DNA from 2 places in the Mesorhizobium sp. B2-2-3 genome. Region 2 is predicted to be linked to the other one. Evidence: predicted binding sites of a transcription regulator. Region 2 holds the regulator's gene; the other holds the start of a gene.

Region 1 (4,186 bases), on a different contig from region 2:
GGCCTGAGCATCGAATTCGAGGACCATCTGTCCGCGCCGGAAATCGAAGCCTGCGTCGAGCGCCTCGAAGCGCAGCTAAGGAAGGAAATGCCCGAGATCACCCGGCTGTTCGTCAAGCCGCAGACGTCAGGCACCTGGGAACAGCGACGCAAGCTGATCGAATCAGCATCCGAGTAGACTTTGAGCATAGCCTCGAAACCCGCGTTCCATTCCTCGGGATCATGCCTCTGGATCAGCGTCGCGTCGTTGCCTTGCGACGCTGCGCCGCTAAAATCAGCCGATCGAGTTTTGGAGGACTGATTATGAAGATCGACGGCGGCTGTCATTGTGGTGCCATCACCTATGAGGCGGAGGTCGAACCGGAAAAGACCTCGATCTGCCATTGTACCGATTGCCAACAGTTGACCGGTACGGCCTTTCGCGTCACCGTTCCGGCGCCTGAAGATCACTACCGGATCACAAAGGGTACACCGAAGGTCTACATCAAGACCGTGGCAAGCGGCGCCAAGCGCGTCCAGGCCTTTTGCGCCGACTGCGGTTCGCACCTTTACGCCACGTCGGTCGGAGATGGCCCAAAGGTCTACGGCATTCGAGTGGGAACCGCGCGGCAACGCCAGGATTTGATTCCGACACTGCAAAAATGGCACCGCTCGGCGCTTCACTGGCTACCTGAATTTCACGGCATGACCACAGTGGAGGAGCAGTAGCGCCGTCCGGTGCGGCGCCTCATTCGTCGCCTTCGACGACCCTCAGCCTGAGCTGGCCGGTCTTTGAATCGGCAACGCGTGGGGAATCGACAACGCGCGGGCCGGGTTCCGGCTTCGCAGGGGCTGGTGACGCCATGTCAGGGTCGGCATCGCCTCCGGGCTGCGCCCCAAACTCCAGAGCTTCGATCTTCTGGCCGCGTTTGGTCACCTTCGACGTCGAGACGAGGATGTCGTCTATATCCTTGGCCGACTGGGCAAAATGGCCCTGCAATTTGCGCACCCGCTCGTCGACGCGCGAAACATCCTCCATCAGCCGGATCACCTCGCCCTGGATCAGGTGTGCCTGCTCGCGCATACGGGCATCCTTCAGGATCGCCTGGATGACCTGGATCGACAGCATCAGGAGCGACGGCGAGACGATGACGACGCGGGCGCGGTGCGCCTTCTGCACCACCGCCTCGAAATTTTCGTGGATCTCGGCAAACACCGATTCCGACGGCACGAACATGAAGGCGGTATCCTGCGTCTCGCCCTGGATCAGATATTTATCCGCGATATCGCGGACATGCACCTCGATGTCGCGGCGGAAGGCCTGCGACGCGACCTTCTGCTGTTCGGCGCCTTCGGCGGCGCGGATGGCGTTCCAGGCTTCCAGCGGAAACTTGGCGTCGACGGCAAGCGCCGGCGCGCCGTTGGGCATCTTCACCAGGCAATCGGGACGGCTGCCGTTGGACAAGGTCGCCTGGAACTCGTAGGCGCCGTGCGGCAGACCGTCGGCGACGATCGCTTCCATGCGCGACTGGCCGAAGGCGCCGCGCGTCTGCTTGTTGGAGAGGATCGCCTGCAATTGCACGACCTGGCCGGCGAGCGACTGGATGTTGCCTTGCGCGGTGTCGATGACGGCCAGCCGCTCCTGCAATTTGGCCAGGCTCTCATGAGTGGATTTGGTTTGCTCGGTCATGGTCTGGCCGAGGCGGCCGGTCATGGCATCGAGGCGCTGGCCGATCGATTGCGTCAGTTCCGCCTGCCGCGCGCCGAAGACTTCCGCGATGGCGCCCATGCGGCCCTGCATCTCGGCTTGGCTTTGCAATATGCCGGCCATCCGCGCCTCGGCGTCGCGGGCATGGTCGGCGGCTTCGGCAGCGGCCACGGCGCGCGCCTTGGCCGAGCGCCACAGCGCGACGACAAGCGCCACGAACAGGCCAAGAAACACAAAGGCCCCGAACGCCAGCGCATGGCCGAGCGTGATCGTGGTCGCGCCAAGCCGGGCGACAGGTTCCGAAAGGATGGATGTCAGGTCGTTCATGCACACAGCATAGACGATTCGGCCGGCCAGCACAGATCAAAACGTGAACGATCCCCCGGCGTACCGGTTGACGCCCTTTATTCAAGGTCTTAGGTGAGACGCCATGCCGATCAAGCCGCTCATCATCCTTCCCGACCCCATCCTGCGCCAGGTTTCCAAGCCGGTGGAGCGCGTCGACGCGCCCTTGCGCAAACTGGCCGACGACATGCTGGCGACCATGTATGACGCGCCCGGCATCGGGCTGGCCGCGATCCAGATCGGCGAGCCGCTGCGCATGCTGGTGATCGACCTCGCCAAGGAGGACGAGACGCCGGCGCCGCATGTCTTCATCAATCCCGAAATCCTGGAAAGCGCCGACCAGCGCTCCGTCTACGAGGAAGGTTGCCTGTCGATTCCCGACTATTATGCCGAGGTCGAACGCCCGGCTTCCGTGCGGGTCAAGTATCTCGACCGCGATGGCAAGCTGCAGGAAATGGAGGCCGAGGGGCTGATGGCAACCTGCCTGCAGCATGAGATCGACCATCTCAACGGCGTGCTGTTCATCGACCACATTTCGAAGCTGAAGCGCGACATGGTGGTGAAGAAGTTCAAGAAGCTGGCCAAGGACAAGGCTCCGGGCAAGCTGGTGGGATAGGGGACAATGCCCCTTCGCGTCATTTTCATGGGGACGCCGGAGTTTTCGGTGCCGACATTGCGCGCAATTGCCGATGCCGGACATGAGGTCGCGGCCGTCTACACGCAGCCGCCGCGAGCCGCCGGCCGGCGCGGCCTTGAGCTGACGCCGTCGCCGGTACAGCGCGAGGCGGAACGGCTGGGCATCGAGACGCGCACGCCGACGTCGCTCAAGGGCGAGGCCGAACAGGCAGCTTTTCGCGCGCTGCAAGCCGATATCGGCGTGGTCGTGGCTTACGGCCTGCTGCTGCCCAGGGCGGTGCTTGAGGCGCCGCGACTGGGCTGCATCAACGGCCATGCCTCGCTGTTGCCGCGGTGGCGCGGTGCGGCGCCCATCCAACGGGCGATTATGGCGGGCGACAGCGAAACCGGCATGATGGTCATGCGCATGGAAGAAGGCCTCGACACCGGCCCGGTGGGGCTGGTTGAAAAATGCGTCATCGAACCCGATATGACCGCCGGCGATCTGCATGATCGATTGATGAGCGTCAGCGCCGCACTGATCGTGGAAGCGCTGGCGCGGCTGGAAAGGAATAGCCTGGCGTTCACCGCCCAAGCGGTTGAGGGGGTGACCTACGCCAAAAAGATCGATAAATCCGATACGCACGTGGATTGGACGCGACCCGCGGCCGAAGTCCACAATAACATTCGCGGCCTGTCGCCCTTCCCCGGCGCCTGGTGCGAGGTTGAAATTGGTGGCCGGGTGGAACGGCTGAAACTGCTTCGCTCGACGCTTGCGCAAGGCATGGGCGAACCGGGAGGAATTCTCGACGACCGCCTGACGGTCGCCTGCGGAGCGGGCGCGATCCGGCTGGTCGAAGTTCAACGGGCGGGCGGAAGGCCCGCCGCCGCGCAAGAATTCCTGCGCGGGACCAAGATCGAAAAAGGAATGAAATTGTCATGAGCATGATGTCGATACGCGCGGCGACGCCGCGGGATCGCGAGGCCATCCGCCTCGTCGAGGAACACGCTTTCGGCCAGCAGGCGGAGGCCGGGCTGGTTGACGCGCTGGTTTCCGGCGGCGACGCCGTTGTCGAACTGGTGGCGGAAGAAGACGGGCAAGTGGTTGGCCACATCCTGTTTTCGCGGCTTTTCGCCCGCACCGGCGGCAAGGATTTCCCGGCGGTGGCACTGGCGCCGCTGGCGGTGGAGCCCTCCTTTCACGGCACCGGCATTGGCGGCGCGCTGATCCGCGAGGCTCACATCCGCCTGCGCGACGCCGGCGAGATGCTGGCCGTGGTGCTGGGCGACCCCACCTACTACGGCCGTTTCGGCTACAGCCACGCGCGCGCCGAAGGATTCGAGAGCGAGTACCAGGGCGAGGCGCTGCAGGCGCTGGCCTGGGGCGACGCTCCCGAAACCGGCCGGCTGGTCTACGCCTCGGCCTTCACCGCACTCGCCGCCTAGGCGAGTGCGTATAGCCGCCCGACATGCCGCGTTTTCGCCTCGACATCGAATATGACGGCAGCCTGTTTGCCGGCTGGCAGCACCAGGCGGACCA
Region 2 (4,186 bases):
GGTATCGCAGACCACCGTCTGGCCGGCGGCGGCCCCGATCAGGCGCCCGAGTTGGTCGCCGAGTTCGACCGGCATGTCGAACCAGCCGGCGGTGTTCCAGGCGCGGATGAGATCCTGCGCCCACTCCTGCGTGGCGGCCTTCTGCAGCTCGCCGAACACGGCGGGCGAAGCGGCGCCCAGCGAATTGCCGTCGAGATAGATCACCCCCTGGGGCAAGGTGAAGCGGTCACGCATGGCACGCAGCGGATCCGCGGTGTCCATTGCCTTGATCGCTGCGAGATCGGGAATTTTGCTCATGGTCGCGATGTTCCTCGGTGAGAAGAGCGCCCTGGAAACGGGCCGGCTGTTTTGCCGCCCGGGCAAGGGCTGGCCGCATAGAGGCGCAAGAACAGGGTGAACGCCCGGTGCGATCTTTGCTCGATTTCCGCCCGAGGCAGTTCCTCGAGCACCCCAACGATCCGGCGAACCTGGAGATCGCCGATCAAAAGACTGATGTAGATGTCGGCGGCTTCGGCAGGATCGTCACAGGCGATCAGGCCGGCCCGACTTGCGGTTCGAAGCAGGTCGCCAACAAGCGGCATTATGGTATTGCGGCCGAATTGCGCGATCGATTGGCCAAGCGTGCCTGTATCGTTGACGTCGCCGGCCGCGGCGCGATTGAGCGCCACCGCCTTGTCGCCCGTCACGAGGGTCAGCAGGACTGGCCCGAGCAAGTTCAGGGTTTCGAGCGGATCGCGCGCCTGGTGAAGGGCGTCCTCCAGCAGCTTCCTTGCCTCTCCCGCATTGGCTTCGATCAAGGATCGAAACAGGGTCTGCTTGTTGCCGTACCAGTTGTAGAGGGTTTCGTTCGAGGCCGATGCCCGCTTGGCGATAGCAAGCAGGGAGGCGCTCTTGTAGCCGGTTTCCCGGAGCACCGCATAGGCGGCCTCCTCTATCCGTTCGCGTCGCGCGGCCTGCTTCGGCGTGATCATTGGTGTTCCTCTTCGAAAACCGTACATTATTATACGGTTTCGTCAAGCGAACGGGAAGCAAGGAGCGAGCGAACGCAGCCCATCGCGACCAGTGGTGGTGTCTGGCCGTTTTCCGGCGGAAGTTGGCATTTTGGTTTCGTTTCGTTCACGAGCCGCAGGGGTTTCTAATCCGCCCAAACGCACCCCGCACCTGCCGGTCACCCAGCTTGCAGGCTTGTGCCAAGAGTGGAGACCGGTCGGGCCACAGGCCATTAACCAAAATAGTTTCAAAGGGCCCGGGAGCGCATTGACGACGGACCGCGCTGGCAGGATGCTGGCTGCGGGAGGGCATTTCGTTTCCGTCGCCTTAAGAAATTCATTAAACTTTAAATGGTTGCGGAACACAACTGGAACAGATAGTGTTTGTTCTGGGTTTGTTTTCTGATTCTGGTTCCAGACCCTTCGTGCAATGCCTTTGGGGGCCGCCATGCTCACGCGCAAGCAACATGAACTCTTGATGTTCATCCATGAACGGCTGAAGGAAAGCGGCATTCCGCCGTCCTTCGACGAGATGAAGGAAGCGCTGGACCTCGCCTCCAAGTCGGGAATTCATCGGCTGATCACGGCGTTGGAGGAGCGCGGCTTCATTCGCCGCCTGCCCAACCGGGCGCGCGCGCTGGAGGTGCTGCGCCTGCCGGACTCGATCGCGCCGGGTCTTAACGCGGCAAAGAAGTTCTCCCCGAGCGTCATCCAGGGCAGCCTCGGACAGGGCAGCAGCCCTAGCCGGCAGATCAAGCCGGCGACGTCTTCGCGTCTGCCCGCTGTCGGCAATGACGACGATGCGGTTTCAGCGGTGTCGATCCCGGTCATGGGTCGCATCGCAGCGGGTGTGCCGATCGACGCCATCCAGCATCAGACGCATTCCATTTCAGTGCCGCCTGACATGATCATGGGCGGCGAACACTATGCGCTGGAGGTCAAGGGCGATTCGATGATCGAGGCCGGCATTTTCGACGGCGACACGGTCATCATCCGCAATGCCGACACCGCAAGTCCCGGCGAGATCATCGTGGCCCTGGTGGACGAGGAGGAAGCAACGCTTAAGCGCTTCCGCCGAAAGGGTGCTTCGATTGCGCTCGAGGCTGCCAATCCGGCCTATGAAACACGTATTTTCGGACCGGACAGGGTCAAGGTGCAGGGCAAGCTGGTCGGCCTGATCAGGCGCTACTGAGCGGGGTCGGCGGTGGGCTTTTCGGGTTTACGGTAAGGCGGCAGTCCCCTTGCCTCGCGTGAGAATTTTCGCTGTTCGTGCCAAGGCCGATATGGCCTGTCGACGGCAAAGCTGACCCGTGCCGGTGCCGTCGCCGATTGCCGGTCGAAGAAGACGGCGGCACTTCCCTTACGAGCGAGCTGCCGCTTGGTGATGACGAGAACCAGCGGATTGTGGCAGGGGTCGTAGCCCGCGGGGTCGTTGATGACGATCAGATCCGCATAGGAGCAGGCCCTCCAGGCGTCCTTGCGATCCTCCACCTGCGCGATGATCGCCCCCGAGGTATGCCGGGCCATGCACAGGCCCGTGAAGCAATAGAAAGGCGCTCCCGCCGGAAGTTGCGCGGGATCGAAGATGTCGAACTGTCGGTCTCCGCTGTCGAACAGTTCCGGCGCAACGATGGTTTCGGACTTCAGCGCGCGTTTCCAATTATCGACGGTGAATTCGTTCGGGCGCGCCCGGTTGATCGCGAGCTCGCCGCCGCCGATCGGCAACGCCACCAGGCGGGCATCCTCCGAAATCAGCACGTCCGGCGTGCGCGTGTCCGAGACGGTCAACAGGCCGGCGAGCGCGAAGGGAAGTGCCGCCAGCCGCAGCCATGTCGTGGCCATCGTCGCGATGACCAGGGCGATCGCCACCAGAAGGACGGATTGCTGCGAAATCAACCCGACCGCGTCGACCGGCGAGCGTTGCGAGATCCATCCTGATATGGCGATCATCGCGGCCAGTCCCTTGCCCATCAGATAAAGGGATGGTCCATCGAACCCGAACGGCATCAGCAGCGCGCTGGCAACCGCAAGGAACATCACGACAGAAACGATCGGCATGACGGCAAGATTGGCGAACAGGCTGAGCGGCGACACGCGCTGGAAATGCCAGATGGCGAAAAGCGCCGTGGCGCTTCCCGCGATAATCGAGGTCATCGCCAGCCCACCTGTCGCCAGCAGCAATTTTCGCGTCAGCAGGCCAGGCAAGGTCCGTTGCGGCGGCGGGGTCCGCGCTTTGTCGGCTTTGCGATCCGACCAGCCGGCATAGGCGCCGACCAGGGCCGCGGTGGCGGCGAACGACATCTGGAAGCTCGGCCCTACCACCTCGTGCGGCGACACCACGATGACGGCGATCGCCGAAATAGCCAGATTGCGCATGGTGAGTGCCGCCCGATCGAACAGAACGGCGATCAGCATCACCGCCAGCATGATGAAGCTGCGTTCGGCGGCGACAACGACGCCCGAAATGACGAGGTAGGCGGCGATCGAGAAAAGTGCCGCCGCGGCCGCGTATTTCTTGACCGGCCGACGGGAGGAAAAGTTCGGAAACAGCGCGAAGCCGCCACGCAGCAGACCCATGACGGTGCCGGCGACCAGCGCCATGTGCAGCCCGGAAATTGAGATGATGTGGTAGATGCCGGTGCGTCGCATCGCTTCATTGATCTCGTCGGGAATCCCGGCGCGAACACCCACGATCAGCGCCGCGGCGATCTCGCCCTCGGCGCCGCCGATGCTGCCCCTGATATGGTCGGCAATGCTTTCGCGAGCACTCTCGATGGCGGCTGAGAGGGCGGCCCACAACGGCCTGTCATCGGCTGAGACGATTTTGGGGTTGCCGAGAAAGAAGCCGCTGGCGCCTATGCCGGCGAAGTAGCTGTCGAAGGAAAAGTCGTAGCTGTCCGGCCGCACCGGCCCGGTCGGCGGCAACAGCCTGGCATAGCCGGTCACGAGGGAGCCGGCCGTCACTTCAGCCGGCACCTTGCGCGCCGAAAGGCGAACGCGCTCGGGCGCGTAGCGTAGTTTCGGCCGCGCGGTCGATGTCACATCGATGGTCAGCCGGATGCGCCCGGTCTCCATCTGGTCGACCGAAACGACGCGGCCGGTGATTTGCGTGGAGATTTCCGAGCCCAGCATCCGCGTTCCCGCTCGCCACGTCTCGACTTTGCCGGCGAGCATGCCGAGCGCGCACAACAGCGCCG

Evidence for each region. The regulator LexA, encoded in region 2, represses DNA repair genes until DNA is damaged. The targets are predictions, from matches to a motif close to TGTTCNNNNTGTGTTCNG.
Region 1: the regulator LexA is predicted to act here: its motif matches at 2,046-2,063, upstream of FJ951_RS08220 (DNA recombination protein RmuC).

The regions. Positions count from the first base shown of each region.
Region 1 covers NZ_VFWC01000003.1:457,945-462,130, reverse strand. Annotated here, with positions in the region: gene FJ951_RS08230 (cation diffusion facilitator family transporter) at 1-177, shown strand, start outside; gene FJ951_RS08225 (GFA family protein) at 303-707, shown strand; gene FJ951_RS08220 (DNA recombination protein RmuC) at 727-2,013, opposite strand; gene def (peptide deformylase) at 2,117-2,647, shown strand; gene fmt (methionyl-tRNA formyltransferase) at 2,654-3,589, shown strand; gene FJ951_RS08205 (N-acetyltransferase) at 3,586-4,092, shown strand; gene truA (tRNA pseudouridine(38-40) synthase TruA) at 4,116-4,186, shown strand, end outside.
Region 2 covers NZ_VFWC01000006.1:165,216-169,401, reverse strand. Annotated here, with positions in the region: gene kynU (kynureninase) at 1-297, opposite strand, end outside; gene FJ951_RS13210 (TetR/AcrR family transcriptional regulator C-terminal domain-containing protein) at 294-971, opposite strand; gene lexA (transcriptional repressor LexA) at 1,438-2,181, shown strand; gene FJ951_RS13200 (ComEC/Rec2 family competence protein) at 2,175-4,186, opposite strand, start outside.